2 regions of the Streptomyces sp. NPDC048018 genome follow, and region 2 is predicted to be linked to the other one. Evidence: predicted binding sites of a transcription regulator. Region 2 holds the regulator's gene; the other holds the start of a gene.
The links. Region 2 encodes HrcA, which represses chaperone genes, less so after heat shock. Its sites were predicted from a motif close to TTNGCACTCNGNNNNNCNGAGTGCNAA; they were not measured.
Positions count from the first base shown of each region.

Region 1: the regulator HrcA is predicted to act here: its motif matches at 7,198-7,224, upstream of groL (chaperonin GroEL).

Region 1 is NZ_JBIDBK010000004.1:702,863-713,928, reverse strand. Features, by position in the region: gene ACGF1Z_RS19280 (ABC transporter substrate-binding protein) at 1-285, shown strand, start outside; gene ACGF1Z_RS19275 (DUF3263 domain-containing protein) at 296-535, shown strand; gene otsB (trehalose-phosphatase) at 612-1,463, shown strand; gene ACGF1Z_RS19265 (trehalose-6-phosphate synthase) at 1,588-2,964, opposite strand; gene ACGF1Z_RS19260 (hypothetical protein) at 3,065-3,442, opposite strand; gene ACGF1Z_RS19255 (glucosyl-3-phosphoglycerate synthase) at 3,481-4,449, opposite strand; SAM riboswitch class I at 4,571-4,765, shown strand; gene thrC (threonine synthase) at 4,759-6,069, shown strand; gene ACGF1Z_RS19245 (MoaD/ThiS family protein) at 6,093-6,368, shown strand; gene ACGF1Z_RS19240 (cold-shock protein) at 6,797-7,000, shown strand; gene groL (chaperonin GroEL) at 7,388-9,010, shown strand; gene ACGF1Z_RS19230 (hypothetical protein) at 9,109-10,749, opposite strand; gene ACGF1Z_RS19225 (hypothetical protein) at 10,739-11,066, opposite strand, start outside.
Region 2 is NZ_JBIDBK010000002.1:810,785-821,850, forward strand. Features, by position in the region: gene ACGF1Z_RS09600 (MFS transporter) at 107-1,450, shown strand; gene ACGF1Z_RS09605 (adenosine deaminase) at 1,523-2,521, opposite strand; gene ACGF1Z_RS09610 (ribonuclease Z) at 2,521-3,435, opposite strand; gene ACGF1Z_RS09615 (histidine triad nucleotide-binding protein) at 3,450-3,809, opposite strand; gene ACGF1Z_RS09620 (16S rRNA (uracil(1498)-N(3))-methyltransferase) at 4,012-4,755, opposite strand; gene ACGF1Z_RS09625 (nitronate monooxygenase) at 4,752-5,903, opposite strand; gene dnaJ (molecular chaperone DnaJ) at 6,469-7,605, opposite strand; gene hrcA (heat-inducible transcriptional repressor HrcA) at 7,606-8,625, opposite strand; gene ACGF1Z_RS09640 (MBL fold metallo-hydrolase) at 8,802-9,527, shown strand; gene ACGF1Z_RS09645 (DUF3097 domain-containing protein) at 9,538-10,341, shown strand.

The DNA of each region.
Region 1 (11,066 bases), on a different contig from region 2:
TTCAGCGACGAGAACGTGCTGAAGTTCGCCGGCGACAACGACCTGCTGCCCGCCACCGTCACCGCCTCCGCCGCCATGCAGTCCGCGCCCGAGCACGCGAGCCTCCGCGAGTTCCTGGAGGCGCTGCCCGACTCCCAGCTGCCGCCCGTCGGCAAGACCTCCTGGGCGCAGGTCAGCGGCCGGGTGAAGAAGGACATCGGCAAGACGGTCCGGCCCGACGCCAAGCCGTCCGAGATCCTCGGGCGGATCGCCCGCGAGGCGACGGCGGCGGAGAGCGCGGAATAAGTTGGTCTGTATGACCACCGAATCCGGCGCGCTGGGCGAGCGCGAGCGGGCCGTCCTGGCCATGGAGCGGCGCTCCTGGCCGGGCCCCGGCGCGAAGGAGCGGGCCGTCCGCGAACAGCTCGGCCTCTCCGCCACCCGCTACTACCAGCTGCTCAACGCCCTCCTCGACGACCCGAGGGCCCTCGTCCACGACCCGGTGACGGTCAACCGCCTGCGCCGGGTCAGGGCCGAGAGGGAAGCCCGCCGCTGAGGCGGTGCCGCCGCCGGAACGGGTGCCGGGGGTGGTGGCGCTGACGCGGACGCGATCCCTCGGTAGGGTCGTGAGCATGGTCAGCCGCCTTCCGCACCCGACCACCACCGCCGGCCGAGACGGTCTGGCCGCGCTGCTCGCGCGCCCGGAGAAGGCCGTCGTCGCCCTCGACTTCGACGGGACGCTCGCCGAGATCGTCCCCGACCCGGAGCAGGCCCGCGCCCATCCCGGCGCCGTGCCCGCCCTGGCCGCCCTCGCCCCGCGGGTGGCCTCCGTCGCCGTGATCACCGGCCGCCCCGCCGGGGTCGCGGTCCGCTACGGAGGCTTCGCCGGGGTCCCCGGCCTGGAGCACCTGGTCGTCCTCGGCCACTACGGCGCCGAGCGCTGGGATGCCGTCTCCGGCACCGTCCACGCCGCCGCACCCCACCCGGGCGTCGCCTCGGTCCGCGCCGAGCTGCCCGGCTTCCTGGACCGCGTGGGGGCCTGGTCCGGCACGTGGATCGAGGAGAAGGGCCGCGCGGTCGCCGTCCACACCCGCCGTGCGGCGGACCCCCAGGGAGCCTTCGAGGCCCTGAAGGGCCCCCTCGGCGACCTGGCCGCGCGCCACGGACTGGTCCTCGAACCCGGCCGCATGGTGCTGGAACTCCGGCCCCCGGGCATGGACAAGGGCGTCGCCCTCGCCGAGTACGTCCGCGAGACCGGCGCCGGCTCCGTCCTCTACGCCGGAGACGACCTGGGCGACCTGGCCGCCTACGCCGCCGTCGAGAAACTCCGCTCGGACGGCACCCCCGGCCTCCTCGTCTGTTCCGCCGCCGCCTCCGAGGCCGTCCCCGAGCTCGCCGGCCGCGCCGACCTCACGGTCCCGGGCCCGGCGGCGGTCGTGGACTTCCTGGCGGGGGTGGCGGAGGCGCTCGGCCCGGGGGCGTAGCAGCCTCCGCACCCCCACCGCGGGCGGACCGGGGCCAGGACCTCCCGGTGGGGCAGGCCGCTTCGGGGGCCTCCGGGCCGAAGGCGGCGTCGAAGGGCCGGCGCCGGTCCGCCGGGGTCGTTCGTCAGAGCGCCCGCAGGGCCTCCAGCTGGTCCAGGAACCAGCGCTGCGGCGGGAGCGCCGTCGCGGCCGCCGCGAGGCGCTTCGTGCGGTCGGCGCGTTCCGGAGCCGGCATCGACAGGGCCTCGTGCAGGGCCTCGGCGGTGCCCGTCACGTCGTACGGGTTCACCGTGAGGGCGTCGGCGCGCAGCTCCTCGTACGCGCCGGCCTCCCGGGAGAGCACCAGGGCGCAGCCCGCGTCGGAGACCACGGGGATCTCCTTGGCGACCAGGTTCATGCCGTCGCGCACCGGGTTGACGAGGGCCACGTCGGCCATCCGGTAGGCGGCGAGGGAGCGGGTGAAGTCGTCCTGGACGGAGACCAGGACGGGCCGCCAGTCCGGTGTGCCGAACTCCTCGTTGATCCGCTCCGCGAGCTCGCCCACCGAGGCCGTGTACGCGCGGTACACCTCCAGGTCCTGCCGGGAGGGGTAGGCGGAGGCGAGGTGGACGACCCGGCCGCGCCACTCGGGGCGGGTCGTCAGCAGCTCCCGGTAGGCCAGCAGGCCGCGCAGGATGTTCTTGGACAGCTCGGTGCGGTCGACGCGGACGATGGTCTTCCGGTCGCCGACCTCGGCCCGCAGGGCCGCGAGCCGTTCGTCGACCTCGGGGCGGTGGGCGAGCGCGCGCAGCTCCCCGGCGTCCACGCCGAGCGGGTGCACCGCGACCCGCGTGGCGTCGGCGGCCCGCTCGACCAGCGGGTCGGCGAGGAAGGCGGACGCCCAGGCCCGGGTGTGGAAGCCGACCTCGTCGGCACCGAGCATGCCCTCGACCAGCTCGTGGTGCACGTCGTCCGGGAGCATCCCCAGGTACTGCGGCGAGGCCCACGGGGTGTGCGTGAAGTGCGCGATCCGCAGGTCGGGGCGCAGCGCCCGCAGCTGCCCGGGCACCAGCGCCAGGTGGTAGTCCTGCACGAGCACCGCCGCGCCGTCGTCGGCCGCCTCGGCCAGGGCCTCGGCGAAGGCGCGGTTGTAGGCGCGGTACGACTCCCAGCGGCGGCGGAAGGCCGCGTCGAAGACGGGCTCGCGCGGGATGTCGTACAGGTGGTGGTGGAGGAACCACAGCACCGAGTTCGCGATGCCGTTGTACGCGTCGGCGTACACCTCCGGGTCGATGTCCAGCATCCGCACGCCCGGCTCGGCCACCCCGCGCCGCACCGCCTCCCGGTCGGCGTCGCCGAGCGCCGCGCACACCCAGAGGCCGTCCTCCGCCGCGCCCTCCGACGCGACGGCGCTGAGACCCGAGACGAGCCCGCCGCCGCCCCGCCGGGTGTCCAGGGAGCCGTCGTCACGCACGGTGTAGGAGACCGGGCCGCGGTTCGATGCCACGAGGACAGAAGCCATATGCCGAACCTAGCCCGTCCGGTAAACGCTCAAACGTGCGGATACGAGACGTACGGATTCGCGCCAGACGGAGCGGGTGGGCCCGGGGTCCGGCTGCCGGTCAGCGACCCGTGCGGCTCCTGGCCGCCGCCCGGGCCACCACGCCCGTCGCCGCCAGCGCGAGCCCCAGCCCGCCGAGCAGCCACAGGCGCGCGCCGGCCTGCGCCGCCGCCCTCCCCTGGGCTCCGCCGTGCGGACCGCCGTGCGGGGCGGGTGGCGCGGGGGCCGGCGCGGACGGCTGCGGGACGGGGCCCGGCAGGCCCGGCGCCGCGTGCGCGGCGCGGGCGCCGGTCCCGGCCGGGGCGGCGTACGCGTACGTGACCTCCGGGGCGGCCCCGCCCGGGGCAGCGGCGGCCGGTGCGGCGCCGGTGAGCGTCAGTGCCGCGGCCGCGATGCCGAGGGCCGCCGGCAGGATTCCCGTGTCGTGTCTGAACCGCATGAAACGGAAATATAGGCAGAAATGATCATCATCCGGTGTCACGCCACGCGGCGCTCGGCGTACTCCGCGATCTCCGTCATCGGGGGCCGCTCCTCCGTGTCCACCGCGTGGGTGTGCGGCGTGAAACCGTCCTCGCCGCGCTCGAACTGAGTGAGCAGCGGCCGCACCAGGTGCCCCCGCGACAGACGCAGCTGGGCCGTCCGGTAGATCGCCGCCGCCATCCGGCCGAGCGCCAGGCCGTCCTGGTGCCGGTGCTTGCGCACCCCCACGTCCACCTGTGCGAGCGCGTCGAGGCCGACCGTGTGCAGCGCGTCCACGAGGAGACCCAGCTCCACTCCGTAACCGACCGGGAAGGGGAGGCGCTCCAGCAGCGAGCGGCGTGCCGCGTACTCGCCGCCCAGCGGCTGGACGAATCCGGCGAGGCGCGGCCAGTGCAGATTGAGCAGCGGCCGGGCCACCAGCTCCGTCACGCGGCCGCCCTGGCCGGGAGGCCTCCCGGAGGCGAGCCCGTCGAACTCGGCGCCGAGCGGACGGTCGTACATGGCCTTCACGAAGTCGACGTCCGGATCGGTGAGCAGCGGCCCCACGATCCCGGTGACGAAGTCCGCCGAGAAGTCCCGCAGATCCGCGTCCACGAAGCAGATGACGTCCCCGCTCGTCACCATCAGTGACCGCCAGAGGACCTCGCCCTTGCCCGGCACGGCCGGTATGCGGGGCAGGATCTCGTCGCGCGCCACCACCCGCGCGCCGGCCGCCGCGGCCACCTCGGCCGTCCGGTCGGTCGAGCCGGAGTCGATCACCACCAGCTCGTCCACCAGTGGCACCGCCGGGGTCATCAGCTCGCGGCGGATGACCGAGACGATCGCGCCGACCGTCGCCTCCTCGTTCAGCGCGGGCAGGACGACGCTGACCTTCGTGCCCCGCTTGGCGGCGAGGATCCGCTCCAGCGGACGGTCGGCCACGGACCAGGACCGCCGGGCCAGCCAGCGCTCCACTTCTTCCAGCAACGTGATCTCCATCTCGCGGATCGGACGACCGTCTCCCCCTCGGAAGCCTTCGGTTACAGTCTTGAACAACGCGGATGCCCGATGCATGTCGGGGTGCCGACCGCGTCTCACAATCGAATACCGCTCATCCAGAGGGGCAGAGGGAAACGGCCCGTTGAAGCCCCGGCAACCCTCCAGTCGGTTACTCGCCCACCCGTCTCACGGTCACCACCCCAGGTGGAGCCCCTGACGGGCACAGCTTTTCAGCGCGAGGCTCCCGGCTAGGGAAGGTGCCAAATCCGTCTCATGGCGAAATGCGTCATGAGGAAGATGAGGAGAAAGGGCCTCGCCTCCATGGCTGTACAGACCGTCGCACCCGGAACCACCGTTGATCTCGGTCCCGCTTCCGGACTCTCCTGTCGTGAATGCGGTGAATCCTTCCCGCTCGGCCCGATCTTCGCCTGTGAGCTCTGCTTCGGCCCCCTCGAGGTCGCGTACGACCTGCCCACCGGCGACCCCGAGGCCCTGCGCAAGCAGATCGAGGCCGGCCCCGCCAACATCTGGCGCTACGCCCCGCTGCTGCCCGTTCCGGCCGACGTCGCCGAGAAGCCCAACCTGAACCCCGGCTGGACCAAGCTCGTCCAGGCCGACAACCTCGCCCGGGAGATCGGCGTCGAGCCCGGCCGGCTCTTCGTCAAGGACGACTCCGGTAACCCGACCCACTCCTTCAAGGACCGGGTCGTCGCCCAGGCCATCGAGGCCGCCCGGGCCTTCGGCTTCACCACCCTGTCGTGCTCCTCCACCGGCAACCTGGCCGGCGCCGTCGGCGCCGCCGCCGCCCGGGCCGGCTTCCGCTCCTGCGTGTTCATCCCGCACGACCTGGAGCAGGGCAAGGTCGTCATGGCCGCCGTCTACGGCGGCGACCTGGTCGCCATCGAGGGCAACTACGACGACGTCAACCGCTTCTGCTCGGAGCTCATCGGCGACCCGCTCGGCGAGGGCTGGGGCTTCGTGAACGTCAACCTCCGCCCGTACTACGGCGAGGGCTCGAAGACGCTCGCGTACGAGATCTGCGAGCAGCTCGGCTGGGTCATCCCGGACCAGCTCGTCATCCCGATCGCCTCCGGCTCGCAGCTCACGAAGATCGACAAGGGTCTGCAGGAGCTCATCAAGCTGGGCCTGGTCGAGGACAAGCCGTACAAGATCTTCGGCGCCCAGGCCGAGGGCTGCTCGCCGGTGTCCGCCGCCTTCAAGGCCGGTCACGACGTGGTCCGCCCGCAGAAGCCGGACACCATCGCCAAGTCGCTGGCGATCGGCAACCCGGCCGACGGCCCGTACGTGCTCGACATCGCCCGCCGCACCGGCGGAGCCGTGGAGGACGTCGACGACGAGCAGGTCGTGGACGCCATCAGGATCCTGGCCCGCACCGAGGGCATCTTCGCCGAGACCGCGGGCGGCGTGACCGTCGGGGTGACGAGGAAGCTCGTCGAGAACGGTCTGATCGACCCCACGCTGACGACGGTGGTCCTCAACACCGGCGACGGCCTCAAGACCCTGGACGCCGTGGCCGAGGGCTCGCAGGCGACCGCAACGATCCGCCCGAGCCTGGACGCGTTCCGCGACGCGGGCCTGGCCCACTGAAGCCGAGAGGTACGAAGACAGCCATGGCCGTGAACGTCCGCATCCCCACCATCCTCCGCACCTACACCGGTGGACGGTCCGAGGTGTCCGCCGAGGGCGGGACCCTCGCCGAGGTCATCGCCGACCTGGAGAAGAACCACACGGGCATCGCGGCCCGCGTCCTGGACGACCAGGGCAAGCTGCGCCGCTTCGTCAACGTGTACGTGAACGACGACGACGTGCGCTTCGAGCAGGGTCTGGAGACCGCGACGCCGGACGGCGCCGGCGTCTCCATCATTCCCGCCGTCGCCGGCGGCTGACCGCCCGGCACCGTGCGGGCGGCCGACCGGCCGTACTCACGGGTACCCGCAATATCTGAATTGCCCCTTCCGCCAGAAGAAGCGGAAGGGGCAATTCTGCATGGTTGAGCGCGGTAGAGTTGGGGAAGCCCCCTCCGCTGCTCATGCCAGGCGCATATGAGAATGCGTCTGCGCGCGACCAGAAGCAGCCAAAGTGCCCGTGCCTTGTGTACCTTCTGCGCGGTTTGCCGGGCCCGACTTGCCCCGGAACTCCGGGGATTCTCCCCAATTCCCCTTTCCGCCGTGCCCAGAATTCTCGTCCGATTGACCTGTTGCAGAGGGCAGTTGGGCAGATACATTCAGCCGCGGTCGACGCGTTCCGGCGCAGGGTCTGACCCGGGTCCGCGAAGTGCGGCCCCGCGCAAGGGCCAGTAATAGGGGAGTTAGGCATGGCTCAGGGCACCGTCAAGTGGTTCAACGCGGAGAAGGGCTACGGCTTCATCGCGGTCGACGGTGGTGCGGATGTTTTCGTCCACTACAGCGCGATTCAGATGGACGGGTACCGCACCCTCGAAGAGGGTCAGCGGGTCGAGTTCGAGATCTCGCAGGGCCAGAAGGGTCCGCAGGCGGACATGGTCAAGCTCGCCGTCTGAGCGCGGCGCGATCGGCCACCGACGCACTTCCGTCGAGGGGTCCACATCCCACTGGGATGTGGACCCCTCGCACGTGTGCGGACGCGCGCCCGCGTGCGCGCCCCGCGTGCGCCGGTCGACGGCCGTGAGGGCTCTCCCCGGGCGCCCGCGCCCGCCCGGTTTCCGGCCGCCACCCCCGTGCGAGCCTCCCCGAGGCGCTTGCACTCTCCTGGGTCGAGTGCTAATCATTGGCGTTAGCACTCTGAAGGTGAGAGTGCTACGAGGATCGGGCAGACGAGGTCGCCGGCCGAGTGGGGCAAGGAACCACGAGGAGGGCGGGCCGTCCGTCGCGGGCGTCGGCCAGGTCCAGGAGCGTTATCCACCCCATGTCCGGGAGGACCACTTCACATGGCCAAGATCATCGCGTTCGACGAGGAGGCCCGGCGCGGTCTCGAGCGCGGCATGAACCAGCTCGCTGACGCCGTCAAGGTCACCCTCGGCCCCAAGGGTCGCAACGTCGTCCTCGAGAAGAAGTGGGGCGCCCCCACGATCACCAACGATGGTGTCTCCATCGCCAAGGAGATCGAGCTCGAGGACCCGTACGAGAAGATCGGCGCCGAGCTGGTCAAGGAAGTCGCCAAGAAGACGGACGACGTCGCCGGCGACGGTACGACCACCGCCACCGTTCTCGCCCAGGCGCTGGTCCGTGAGGGCCTGCGCAACGTCGCCGCCGGCGCCAACCCGATGGCCCTCAAGCGCGGCATCGAGAAGGCCGTCGAGGCCGTCTCCGGTGCGCTGCTCGACCAGGCGAAGGAGGTCGAGACGAAGGAGCAGATCGCCTCCACCGCCTCCATCTCCGCCGCCGACACCCAGATCGGCGAGCTCATCGCCGAGGCCATGGACAAGGTCGGCAAGGAAGGCGTCATCACCGTCGAGGAGTCCCAGACCTTCGGTCTGGAGCTGGAGCTCACCGAGGGTATGCGCTTCGACAAGGGCTACATCTCGGCGTACTTCGCGACCGACATGGAGCGCATGGAGGCCGCGCTCGAGGACCCGTACATCCTCATCGTCAACTCCAAGGTCTCCTCGGTGAAGGACCTGCTCCCGCTCCTCGAGAAGGTCATGCAGTCGGGCAAGCCGCTGCTGATCATCGCCGAGGACGTCGAGGGCGAGGCCCTGTCGACCCTGGTCGTCAACAAGATCCGTGGCACCTTCAAGTCCGTCGCCGTCAAGGCCCCGGGCTTCGGCGACCGCCGCAAGGCGATGCTGAACGACATCGCCATCCTCACCGGCGGCACGGTCATCTCCGAGGAGGTCGGTCTCAAGCTCGAGAACGCCGGCCTGGACCTGCTGGGCCGCGCCCGCAAGGTCGTCATCACCAAGGACGAGACCACCATCGTCGACGGTGCCGGTGACAGCGAGCAGGTCGCCGGTCGCGTGAACCAGATCCGTGCCGAGATCGAGAACTCCGACTCGGACTACGACCGCGAGAAGCTCCAGGAGCGCCTGGCGAAGCTCGCCGGTGGCGTCGCCGTCATCAAGGCCGGTGCCGCGACCGAGGTCGAGCTCAAGGAGCGCAAGCACCGCATCGAGGACGCCGTCCGCAACGCGAAGGCGGCCGTCGAGGAGGGCATCGTCGCCGGTGGTGGCGTGGCCCTGCTGCAGGCCTCCGCGGTCTTCGAGAAGCTGGAGCTGGAGGGCGACGAGGCCACCGGTGCCAACGCCGTCAAGCTGGCCCTGGAGGCCCCGCTCAAGCAGATCGCCGTCAACGGTGGTCTCGAGGGTGGCGTCGTCGTGGAGAAGGTGCGCAACCTTCCCGTCGGCCACGGCCTGAACGCCGCGACCGGCGAGTACGTCGACATGATCGCCGAGGGCATCCTCGACCCGGCCAAGGTGACGCGCTCCGCGCTGCAGAACGCCGCCTCCATCGCGGCGCTGTTCCTCACCACCGAGGCCGTCATCGCCGACAAGCCGGAGAAGGCCGCCGCGCCGGCCGGCGGCGGCATGCCGGGCGGTGACATGGACTTCTGATCCTCGGAGAGGATCGGCGGTTCATCGCTGAACGCCGAAGGGCGGCACCCCGTGGGGGTGCCGCCCTTCAGTCATGTGTGCCGGACGCGTGCCGGAGGTCAGCGCACGTCGACGTAGTCGCCCCGGCCGGTGGAGTCGAAGTGCGAGGCGTCACCGACGTACACGACCGTGTACGTCCCGTCCACCGAGGTGCGCGCCTTCAGGCTCGCCCTGCCCGTGGCCGAGGTACGGCCCCACGCGACGGTCTTCCACGTCTGGGAGCCCCACGCGGCGAAGCGCAGCTGCACCTGCTGGTTGGCCAGCGGCTTCCAGCCCGCCTGGTCGTGCTGCACCGTGGCCGTCACCGTGATCTCGGCGCCCTTGCGGACGGGCTCCGGGGTGGCGTCCACCGACAGCACCCGGGTGGAGGTCCGGGCGACGTGGAAGGACCTGCTCGCGGACTCCGCGTACAGCGACGAGCCGAGGGTGTGCAGCCGGAACCAGCCGCCCCTGGTGGCCACGCCGACGGCGAACGAGCGCCGCACATCGGTGGTGACCGGGGTCGAGGCGACCTTCTTCCAGCCGGTCAGCCCGTCCGGGGACTGCTCCAGGAGCACCGTCTGGTCGGTCATGTAGCCCGCCCAGGTCTCGTACGGGGAGCGGAACTGGCCGTAGGCCGTGAGCCGCCCGTTGCTGTCGAGCCGGTAGGCGACCAGCTGGGTGCGGGTGTCCTTCGGCATGGCGAGCGCACCGCTCGCGTACAGCCCGTCCTGGAAGATGCCGGTGCCCCGGACGCTCCACCCGGTGTGGTCCGGGCCGGGAGCGGCGACGAGCCGCGCGGTGAACCGGCCGTCGGCGTCGGTGCGTACGGCCTGCGGGATCCCGCCGCCCAGCAGCGCCTCCAGCGGCTCGTCGGCGACCGGGGAGCCGTCCGCCGGGTCGGTGACCCGGCCGGTGACGGTGACGGTCTCGCCGTTCACCGCACGCGTCTTGTCGGCGGTGGCGGTGAGGGACATCCTCCTGGTCCGCACGTCGGCGTAGTCGTTGCTCCTGCCGACGCCGTGCACCTCGTCGCCGTTCTCGGCGAACTCGGCCCGGTACCAGGCGTAGCGCGTCGTCAGCGGCATCGGGGCGGCGGTGAAGGCGCCGGTGGCGTCGGTCACGGCGGACCCGATCGCGGTGTCGTCCCAGCCGAGCCGGAAGGACACCGAACGGCCGGGCAGCGGGACCCGGTCGAGGGAGCCGGGCTGGATGCCGACCAGGGTGCCCTGCGGGTGGATGTTCCGGTCGGCCCAGGTGGAGACGCCGACGTCGAAGCCGGTCAGCACCGGCTGCAGGGTGAAGTCGAGCGTGCCCGCGTTCGCGCGCGTGACGGTGTTGCCGAGCGAGTCGGTGGCCGTCACGTCGATCGCGTAGCGGCCGAGCGCCGGGATGGAGCCGCCGTCCTCGGTGAGCTTGAGCGCCTGCTCCTCCGGCAGGGCGAACGTGCCCGGGCTCGAAGGGTTCTCGACGAGCGAGGGCAGCTCGGCGAGGACGGTCTCGCCCTGCCTGACCCTGGCGGACACCGCGGTGACGGCGGCCTGCGGTGCGTCGGTCCACGCGGTCACCCGGAAGGTGCCGCGCTGGGTGTCGACGGTCACGGCCCGGCCGACGCCGACGACGGCCGGAGCCGGCTCGTCGGCGAGGGCGGGGGCGGCACCGGCGCCCAGGACGAGCGCCGTGACGAGGGAGACGGCGGAGAGCCGGAGGTCAGCGCGCATCGACATAGAAGTTCCTCGACTCGCTGGAGAAGTAGCCGGTCCTGGACTGCAGGCCGAGGCCCCAGGTGCCGTCTCCGTAGGTGGTGGTGGTGACGCTGAAGGCGCCGTTGGAGCCGGTGGCGATGTTCTTCGCGGCCCAGTACCAGCTCGGGTCGCCCTTGGGCTTGACGTACAGCGTCAGCCGCGCGCCCGGCAGGGCCTTCCAGACCCCGTTGACCTGCTGCTGCACGACGCCCTTGACGGTCATCCTGCCGTTGACGCTCGGCCGCGAGGGGCTGTAGGTCACGTTGACGATCCGGGTGGGGATGCGCGACAGG
Region 2 (11,066 bases):
GGGATACCGGCTTCTCCGCCCACTCGGATGCTTGATACACATGGTGCCGCGACCCCGTGACTCCCCGGGCGCCATCTCATTTCCCTGTTCATTTCCTGGAACGCCCATGTCGTCGCGCCCTGCGCGTGCCCTGGCACCGCACACCGCTCTCGTCGCCCTCTTCACGGCCGGATACCTGGCCCCCTACCTCCTCCCGACCCTCGTCGGCCGGCTCTCCGCGGGTCTGGGTCTCGGCCCGTCCCAAGCCGGCCTGGTCGGCTCGATCCTCCTCCTCGGCTCGGCCTCGGCGGGCTTCACGCTCGCCTCCCGCGTGGACCGCGTCGGCCCGCGCCGGGCGGCACGGCTGGGCCTCGCGGCCATGGCGGTCGGTTACGGCACCGCCGCCGCCACGCACGAGCTCCCGCTGGTCGTGCTGGGCGCCGTCGTGGGCGGCTTCGGCTCGGGCACGTGCACGGCGGTCGCCGCGGCCGGCATCGCGGGCCGCCCCGACCCGCACCGCGCCTCGGCGCTCGGCCTGCTGTCGGTCTCGGCGGCGGCGGGCGCGCTGTACCTGACGCTGCCGCGGCTGGGCGGTGGCCACACGCTGCCGTTCGCGGCGATAGCCGCCACCGCGATGGCCGTATGGCCGGCCACGAAGGCCCTGGCCCCCGCGACCGGGGCCGGCCGGCAGGCCGGACACGGGACGCCCGCCACCGGGCCCCTCCCGCACCGCCGGGCGGGCGCGGTCCTCGCGGGCGCGATCCTGCTCTGGTCGATGGCGCAGAACGCGCTGTGGGGCGTCAGCGGCCGGATCGGCCTGACCCAGGCCGGCCTCTCGGAGGTCGCCCTCGGCGCCGTCTTCGCCGTCGCCCTCGGCGCGGGCCTGGCGGGCGTGGTGGTGGCGGGTGCGCTGGGCTCGCGGCTGGGCCGTGCGGTGCCGATCGGCGCGGGCACGGCGCTCATCGCCGGCTGTGTCCTGCTGAGTTCGGCCGCGGCGACCCCGGTGGGCTTCGCGACGGGCGAGATCGCGTGGAACGCCTTCTACCCCGTCGTCCTGTCCTACCTCCTCGGTCTGGCCGCCTCGCTGGACCCGCGGGGGCGCTGGGCGGTGCTGGTCGGTTCGGCGTCGTCCCTGGGGGTGGCGTGCGGCCCGGTCACCGGCAGCGTCCTGTCGGAGGCGGCGGGGTACCCGGGCATGGGCCTGACCCTGTGCGCGCTGCTCCTGCTCATCGCCGTCCCCATGACGGCCGTGGCCCGCCACGTCTCGGGCCGTCCCCTGGTCCCGGGCTCCGTCCGTCGCCGCGGCGGCGCACCGGCGGCGCTCCTGGCCGCGACCACCACCCCGACCCCGGCCCTCGTCCCCCAACTCGGCGCCCCGGAGCAGGAGATCGCCCCGATCCAGCTGGACGCCCCGGCCCGGCACGCGACCAGGTCGACCTACGACCTGGCCCGCCCGTCGGACCGCGCGTAGGCGCTCGCCCGTTCCCCGCCCCACCCTGCGACGGGAGGGGCACGGCGGCGCGAGCGGCCGCCGGCTCGCGGCCTACTCCCCTGCGAAGTCGTACGCCTCGACCTCCGCCAGGTACTCCGCCCGCCGCTCCTCCTCGTCCTCCAGGAAGGACGCCAGGAAGGAGTTCCGGGCCAGCGTCCGCAGCTGGTCGGCGGACAGCCCGAGCGCCTCGCGGGCGGCCGTGAAGTTGTCGTCGACGTAGCCGCCGAAGTACGCCGGATCGTCGGAGTTGACCGTCGCCACGAGCCCCGCGCCCAGCATCGCCCGCAGCGGGTGGTCCTCGATCGTGTCGACGGCCCGCAGCCGCACGTTGGAGAGCGGGCACAGCGTCAGCGGAATCCGCTCCCGGACGAGGCGCTCCACGAGCTCGGGGTCCTCCAGGCACCGCAGGCCGTGGTCGACCCGCTCGACGCCGAGGACGTCGAGGGCCTCCCGGATGTACGACGGCGGGCCCTCCTCCCCCGCGTGGGCGACCCGCCGCAGGCCGAGGCGGGCGGCAGCCTCGTACACCTCGCGGAACTTGGCCGGCGGGTGCCCGACCTCGGCCGAGTCGAGCCCGATGCCCGTGATCCGGTCCAGGTACGGCTCCGCGGCCTCCAGCGTCGCCATCGCCGACTCCGCCGACTCGTCGCGCAGGAAGCACATGATGAGCCGGGTGGAGATCCCGTGCCGCTCCGCGGCGCGGTCGAGGGCCGCGCAGAGTCCCTCGACCACGACCCCGAAGGGCACGCCGCGCGCCGTGTGCGCCTGCGGGTCGAAGAAGATCTCGGCGTGCCGGACGCCCTGCCGCGCGGCCCGAGCCAGGTACGCGTCGGCGAGCTCGGTGAAGTCGTCGGCGGTGCGCAGGACCGCCATCAGCGCGTAGTACAGGTCCAGGAAGGACTGCAGGTCGCTGAAGCGGTACGCCTCGCGCAGCGCCTCGGTGTCGGCGTACGGGAGCGTCACCCCGTTGCGCGCGGCCAGCGCGAACGCCAGCTCGGGTTCGAGGGTGCCTTCGATGTGGAGGTGCAGTTCGGCCTTGGGTACGGGCATCAGGAAACGTTCTGTCTCTTCGGTACGGGGACCCTCATCAGGTCCTGGGCAATACTCAGCTCCCCCTCGAACCCGGCGGCCCGCGCCTGCCGCTCGAACTCCTCCGGCTCGGCGTACCGCTGCGAGAAGTGCGTCAGCACGAGGTGCCGGACGCCCGCCTCCCGGGCGACCGTCGCCGCCTGACCTGCCGTCAGGTGCCCGTGGTCGGTGGCGAGCCGGACGTCCTCGTCGAGGAAGGTCGACTCGATGACGAGCATGTCGGCGCCGTCGGCGAGCGCGTACACCCCGTCGCACAGCCGGGTGTCCATGACGAACGCGAACCGCTGTCCGCGCCGCACCTCGCTCACGTCCTCCAGCGTGACGCCGCCGAGGACCCCCTCACGCCGGATCCGGCCGACGTCGGGGCCCTTGATGCCGTGCGCGGCGAGACGGTCCGGCAGCAGCCTGCGCCCGTCTGGCTCGGTCAGCCGGTAGCCGTACGACTCCACGGGGTGCGAGAGCAGCCGCGCGTCGAGCGTGTACGCGTCGGTGACGGCGAGCGGTCCGTCGGCGGCGACCGGCTCCTCCACCAGACGCACGGTCTCGCGGTAGGCCGTCGCGTGGCGCAGCCGCTCGAAGTACCGCTGCCCGCTCGCGGGGTAGTGCGCGGCGACCGGGTGGGGCACCTGGTCGAGGTTGATCCGCTGGATCACGCCGGCGAGGCCCAGCGAGTGGTCGCCGTGGAAGTGCGTCACGCAGATCCGGTTCAGGTCGTGCGCCGCGACCCCGGCCCGGAGCATCTGCCGCTGGGTGCCCTCACCGGGGTCGAAGAGGATGCCGGTCCCGTCCCAGCGCAGCAGATAGCCGTTGTGGTTGCGGTGCCGGGTCGGGACCTGGCTGGCCGTGCCGAGGACGACCAGTTCGCGTACGGACAAGAGAGCGTCCCGGCCTATCCGGGCGGCCAGTTGAGGCCGCGGCCGCCGAGGACGTGGGCGTGCGCGTGGAAGACGGTCTGGCCGGCGCCGGCGCCGGTGTTGAAGACGATGCGGAAGCCGCTGCCGTCCACCTTCTCCTCGGCCGCGACCTCGCCGGCCACGCGCAGCACGTCGGCGGCGACGGTCGGCGCGGCGGCCGCGAGGGAGGCGGCGTCGGGGTAGTGCACCCGCGGGATGACCAGGATGTGGGTCGGCGCCTGCGGGTTGATGTCGCGGAACGCGAGAGTCGTCTCCGTCTCGCGCACGATCGTCGCCGGGACCTCCCCCTCCGCGATCTTGCAGAACAGGCAGTCGCTCTGCGGCTCTCCGGCCATGCCCGGGCCTCCTCGCCTCCGTCGATCATCCGTACACGCGCATGCTATCCGGACACCCCGACCTCCCCACCGACAACCGGCCCCCACCCGGCCCCCGCAGCGCACGCGCGGCCGGCGGACCGCCCGAACCCCGCACGGCCGCCCGTCGGGCGAAGCGCCGCGTCCTCGGATCAGCGCCCCGTTCTGGGATCAGCGCCGCGGCCTACGACCAGCGTCCCGTGCGGCCGAGGACGAGTGCCGCGGCCGCCGTGCCCGCCGTGGAGGTGCGCAGGACGCTGTGCCCGAGGCGGTAGGGCCGGGCGCCGGCACTCTCGAAGAGCGCCAACTCCTCGGGGGAAACCCCGCCTTCGGGCCCCACGACGAGGACGATCGATCCCCTGTCCGGCAGCTCCGCGGTGGCGAGCGCCCCGCTCGGGTGGTCGCGGTCCTCGTGCAGGACGGCCGCGAAGTCGGCCTCCGCGAGCAGCGCGGCGACCTGCTTCGACGACATCAGGTCGGTCACCTCGGGGAAACGGGTGCGACGCGACTGCTTGCCGGCCTCGCGGGCCGTGGCCCGCCACTTCGCGAGCGCCTTCAGACCGCGGTCGCCCTTCCACTGCGTGATGCAGCGGGACGCGGCCCATGGCACGATCGCGTCCACGCCGGTCTCCGTCATGATCTCGACGGCCAGTTCGCCGCGGTCGCCCTTGGGCAGGGCCTGGACGACCGTCACGCGCGGCGCGGGCACGGGCTCCTCGTGCTCCGCCGAGACCTGCACGGTCAGCTGGTCCTTGCCCTCGGCGGACACCACGACGCACTCGGCCCAGCGCCCCTGCCCGTCGGTCAGCACGAGCTCCTCGCCCGCGCGCAGCCGCTTCACGGAGACGGCGTGCCGGCCCTCGGGCCCGTCGAGGAGGAAGCCGCCGCTCACGGGAACGGTGTCGACGACGAAGACGGGTGCGGTCACGAGGTGCTCCTGGTACGTGGGGTGCCGGTGGTGCGGGTGGTACCGCCTGCATCGTCGGCGGTGGCGCTGCTTGCGAGGCCGGAGAGGGCGGAGAGGGCGGACTGGAGTTCTTCGACGAGGACCTCGACCAGCCGGCCGGCCGGGAGCTCCCGCGCCATCCGGTGGCCCTGCCCGGCCCACAGGGCCATCCCCTGCGGGTCGCCTGCGGTGGCGGCGGCCTTGCGCAGCGGGGCGGTGAGGTGGTGCACCTCGGGGTACGCGGCCGGGGCGTAGGGCCCGTGCTCGCGCAGGAAGCGGTTGACGAGTCCCCGCGCCGGGCGCCCGGAGAAGGCCCGGGTGAACTCGGTGTGCGTGAACAGCGGATCCGTGAGGGCCCGCTTGTGCAGCGGATGCGCGCCCGACTCGGGACAGGGGAGGAACGCGGTGCCGAGCTGCGCGGCGTCGGCGCCCGCGGCGAGCACGGCGGCGATCTGGCGGCCGCGCATGATCCCGCCGGTCGCGACGAGCGGCAGCCGGACGGCCTCACGGACCTCGGTGAGCAGCGGCAGCAGCCCGCGGCCCCGGCCCGGGGCGGGCCCGTCGGCCGGGTCGTCCCGGTGGGTGGCCCGGTGTCCGCCCGCCTCGGCGCCCTGCACGCAGATCGCTCCGGCGCCGGCGCGCTCGGCGGTCCGGGCCTCTTCGACGGAGGTGACGGTGACGATCGTGAACGTACCGACCCGGCCGAACGCGTCGAGGGCGTCGCGGTCGGGGCAGCCGAAGGTGAAGGAGACGACCGGCACCGGGTCGTCGAGGAGGATCGCCAGCTTCGCGTCGTAGGCGTCGTCCCGCCCCTGCTCGGCGTCACCGAGCGGCGTCTCGTACCAGGTGGCCTCGCCCGCGAGCTGGTGCCGGTAGACCTCGACGGCGGCGGAATCGGCGGGCTGGCCTCCCGGCGGCATGAGGAGGTTGACCCCGAAGGGCCGCGCGGTGAGCGCGCGTACCTGCTTGACCTCCTGGTAGAGCCCGCCCGCGGTCTTGTACCCCCCGGCCAGGAACCCGAGCGCCCCCGCCTCGCACACGGCCCCGACGAGCTCGGGACAGGATGCGCCACCCGCCATGGGGGCCTGCACGATCGGATGACGAGAGAGATCGTTGAGCGCGGTGGACATGCAGGCATCGTGCCATGACGGAACGACCGGGCCGAATCGGTACGGGAGGGGTGCGGGAGGGGTACGGGGAGGCTGCGGGAGCCGTGCGCGAGCGCCGCGCGCGGCCACGCCGGCCCCACCGGAAGCCCCCGTCACGGCCCCTGCCCCCGGGGCCCGTGGACACGGTCGGGTGCGACGCGGCCCATGCGCCCGGCCCGACCGCGAAACCCTCCCCGCGGAAGGCGTCAGGGGCGGGACCCGGACCCATGCGCGGGTGGCGGGGGGGCTGAAGGGCAGAACGCGGACGGGCGGGGCCGGACGGGCGGCGGCGGAAGGCCGGAGCGCACCCGCGCGGCAACGCGGAACGCGGACGCGGACGCGGACGAGTGGACCCGGGGGCCGGAAGGCGAGCGCGCCCACGCGGACGGGCGGCACGCGGACGGGCGGCACGCTCACGCCCCCGCCGAAGGGCGGAAGGGCGAGGCAGGACCGGACGGGCGGAACCCGCGCCCACCCGCCCTCGCGGCAACGCGCAAGGGCGGCCCCGCGGGAACGCGGGACCGCCCTTCGCTCGTGCCGCGGCGCCTCAGCGCCCGTTGAACGCGTCCTTCAGGCGCGAGAACAGACCCTGCTGTCCCGGCTGGAACTGCCCCGTCGGCCGCTCCTCGCCGCGCAGCTGGGACAGCTCGCGCAGCAGGCGCTCCTGCTCGGGGTCGAGCTTCGTCGGGGTCTGCACCTCGACGTGGACGATCAGGTCGCCCCGGCCGTTGCCCCGCAGGTGCGTGACGCCGCGGCCGTGCAGCGGGATCGACTGGCCGGACTGGGTGCCCGGGCGGATGTCGACGTCCTCCAGCCCGTCCAGCGTCTGCAGCTGCACCTTCGTGCCGAGCGCCGCCGCCGTCATCGGAATGGTGACCGTGCAGTGCAGGTCGTCGCCGCGCCGCTGGAAGACGTCGTGCGGGAGCTCGTGGATCTCCACGTACAGGTCGCCGGCGGGGCCGCCGCCGGGGCCGACCTCGCCCTCGCCCGCCAGCTGGATGCGGGTGCCGTTGTCGACACCGGCCGGGATCTTGACCGTGAGCGTACGGCGGGACCGCACGCGCCCGTCGCCCGCGCACTCGGGGCACGGGGTGGGGACCACGGTGCCGAAGCCCTGGCACTGCGGGCAGGGGCGGGAGGTCATGACCTGGCCCAGGAAGGACCGGGTGACCTGGGAGACCTCGCCCCGGCCGCGGCACATGTCACAGGTCTGCGCGGTGGTGCCGGGCGCGGCGCCCTCACCGGAGCAGGTGGTGCAGACGACGGCCGTGTCGACCTGGATGTCCTTGGTGGTGCCGAAGGCCGCCTCGTCGAGGGTGATCTCCAGACGGATCATCGCGTCCTGGCCGCGCCGGGTGCGCGAGCGCGGGCCGCGCTGGGACGCCGTACCGAAGAAGGCGTCCATGATGTCCGAGAAGTTCCCGAAACCGCCCGCTCCGAAGCCGCCGGCCCCGCCACCGCCGGCGGCGGACAGCGGGTCCCCGCCGAGGTCGTAGACCTGCTTCTTCTGCGGGTCCGAGAGGACCTCGTACGCGGCGTTGATCTCCTTGAACCGCTCCTGCGTCTTCGGGTCCGGGTTCACGTCCGGGTGAAGCTCGCGGGCAAGACGGCGGAAGGCCTTCTTGATCTCGTCCTGCGACGCGTCGCGGCGTACGCCGAGTACGGCGTAGTAGTCGGTGGCCACTTACGACTCCGCCAGGATCTGTCCGACGTAACGTGCCACTGCGCGTACCGCTCCCATCGTTCCGGGGTAGTCCATGCGGGTCGGTCCGACCACGCCGAGTTTGGCGACTGCCTCGCCGCCGGAACCGTAGCCGACCGAGACGACCGACGTGGACGTCAGCCCCTCGTGGGCGTTCTCGTGCCCGATGCGTACGGTCATGCCCGATTCCTTGGCCTCGCCGAGCAGCTTGAGGAGCACGACCTGCTCCTCCAGGGCTTCCAGGACGGGCCTGATCGTCAGGGGGAAGTCGTGTCCGAAGCGGGTCAGATTGGCGGTGCCGCCGATCATGAGCCGCTCCTCCTGCTCCTCCACGAGGGTTTCGAGGAGGGTTGCGAGCACGGTCGAGACCGTGCCGCGGTCCTCGATCTCCTCGAAGGAGTCCGGCAGGTCCTGCACCAGCTGCGGAACGTCGGCGAACCGGCGGCCGACGACCCGGCTGTTGAGCCGGGCCCGCAGGTCGGCGAGGGAGTTCTCGCCGAAGGGCGCGGGGCAGTCGATCACGCGCTGCTCGACCCGGCCGGTGTCGGTGATGAGCACCAGCATCAGCCGGGCGGGGGCCAGCGACAGCAGTTCCACGTGCCGGACCGTCGAGCGGGTCAGCGAGGGGTACTGCACGACGGCGACCTGGCGGGTCAGCTGCGCGAGCAGCCGGACCGTGCGGCCGACGACGTCGTCGAGGTCGACGGCTCCGTCGAGGAAGTTGTGGATCGCCCGCCGCTCCGGGGTCGACAGGGGCTTGACGCCCGCGAGCCGGTCCACGAAGAGGCGGTAGCCCTTGTCGGTGGGGATGCGGCCGGCGCTGGTGTGAGGCTGGGCGATGTAGCCCTCCTCCTCCAGGACCGCCATGTCGTTGCGCACGGTGGCGGGCGACACGCCGAGCCTGTGGCGCTCGGTCAACGCCTTGGAGCCGACCGGCTCCTCCGTCCCGACGTAGTCCTGGACGATGGCGCGCAGCACCTCGAGTCTGCGTTCGCTGAGCATCGCGCGCACCTCCAGCTGTCGATCCGGTTCCGGTTGCTCCGCTTTTGGCACTCGCCCTGCCCGAGTGCCAGCAATCCCCGGCCAGTGTACGGCGGCGGACGTCGCTCCTGGCAAGGAGGCAGGCTCGGAGGGGTCGGAGCGGATAGCGTCGCCGGATGGCTATGGAAGGGGAAGACATGCCGACGGAGCGATGGGAAGAACAGGGCTGGGAACGGCTCGGCGAGGGCGTGGGACGCCGCCGGCTGCCGGGCTGGGACGCCACCGTGGGCCTGGTCGTCGGCCGGGACGCGGTGCTGCTGTACGACACGGGCGCCACCCTCGCGCAGGGCGCCGAACTGCGCGCGCAGGTGGCGTCGATCACAGGCGGCCGGAGGGTGACGCATGTCGCACTCAGCCACCCCCACTTCGACCACGTCCTCGGCACGGCGGTCTTCGCGGGCGCCGAGGTCTTCGGCGCGGTGGGCATGGACGCGCTGCTGCCCCGGGAGGCGGAGGAGCTGCGCAAGGACGCGGTGCGGCAGGGGGTGGACGAACGCGCCGCGGCGGAGGCCGCCGAGGTGCTGGTCGCCCCGCGTCACACCGTCTCGGGCGAATGGACGCTCGACCTGGGCGGGCGCCAGGTCCTGCTCGCCAACGTCGGCCCCGGCCACTCGGGCCACGACCTGGCGCTCCTCGTGCCGGGCGAGCGGGAGATCGTCTTCTGCGGCGATCTGGTGGAGGAGTCGGGAGAGCCGCAGGCGGGCCCGGACGCGATCCCGGCCCGCTGGCCTGCCGCCCTGGACCGGCTGCTGTCCCTGGCCGGCGAGGACGCGGTGTACGTGCCGGGGCACGGCGCGCTGGTGGACGCGGACTTCGTCCGACGCCAGCGGGATGAGCTGGCACACCGCTTCGAGGTGTCGTAGCGTCGCCCGAATGCGCAGCTACAACCCGGATCTGACGCCTCCTTGGAAGAAGTCGGCCCCCGTGCCGGAGGTCCCGGCGGACCACGAACTCGTCGTCGAGGAGGTCTCGACGGGCTTCTGCGGGGCGGTGGTCCGCTGCGAGGCGGGCACGGTCACCCTGGAGGACCGCTTCGGCAAGCACCGGGTCTTCCCGATGGAACCGCGCGGCTTCCTCCTGGAGGGCCGGGTCGTCACCCTCGTCCGCCCCTCGCAGCCGGGCCCGTCCCGCCCCACCCGCACGGCCTCCGGCTCGATCGCGGTCCCGGGCGCCCGCGCGCGCGTCGCCCGGGCCGGGCGCATCTACGTGGAGGGGCGCCACGACGCCGAGCTGGTCGAGCGGGTGTGGGGCGACGACCTGCGCATCGAGGGCGTGGTCGTGGAGTACCTGGAGGGCGTCGACGACCTGCCGGCCATCGTCGCCGACTTCGCCCCGGCCCCGGACGCCCGCCTGGGTGTTCTGGTGGACCACCTGGTGGAGGGCTCCAAGGAGTCCCGCATCGCCGCCCGCGTCACCTCCCCCGACGTCCTGGTCGTCGGCCACCCGTACATCGACGTCTGGGAGGCCGTGAAGCCCTCCTCGGTCGGCATCCGCGCCTGGCCGGCGGTGCCCCGCGGCCAGGACTGGAAGACCGGCGTCTGCCGCGCCCTGGGCTGGCCCGAGAACACGGGCGCGGCCTGGCAGCACATCCTGTCGAAGGTGCACTCGTACAAGGACCTGGAACCGGCCCTCCTGGGCCGGGTCGAGGAACTCATCGACTTCGTCACGGCCCCGTGACCGCCGAACCTCTCTCCTCCCCCGCTCCCCGGCCCGACCCGGCGGACACGGAGCCCCCGGAGACCGGCCCGGGAGACGGGCCCGGCGTTCCGGAACACCGGCGCCCGCCGGGAGACAGGCCCCTGAGCCGACGGCGCACCCTCCACGAAGGCCGGACGTCAGGCGCCGGGGGAGGGCCTGACGGCGGGTGCTCCCGGAAGGCCCGACGCCAGCGCTCCGTGAATGCCCGACGGCAGCGCTCCGGGAAGGCCTGACGGCAGGCGCTCCCGGAGAGCCTGACGGCGGGCACTCCGGGAAGGCCGAGCCCTCCGGGAGCCCCCGCAGCCAACCGCGGAGGGCCCGCAGGCAATCCCGGAAGCCCGCAAGCCCGTCCTCGGGGGCCCGGGGCCCGTCCCGGGAGGGCCGGTGCCGGTCACGGGAGGCCCGGGGCCCGTCACGGGAGGGCCGGGACCCGTGATGGGAGGGCCGGGACCGGTCTCGTAGGACCGGGGCTGGTCTAGGGAGCAGCGGGGCCAGTCTCGTAGGTCCAGGGCCCGTCCCGGAGGGCCAGGGCCGGTCTGGGAGCGCCGGGGCCGGTACCGGGGGCCGGGGCCGGTCTGGGAGCACCGGGGCCCGTCCCGAAGGGCCAGGGCCCGTCCCGAAGGGCCAGGGCCCGTCCCGAAGGGCCAGGGCCCGTCCCGAAGGGCCAGGGCCGGTACCAGGGGCCGGGGCCGGTACCGGGGGCC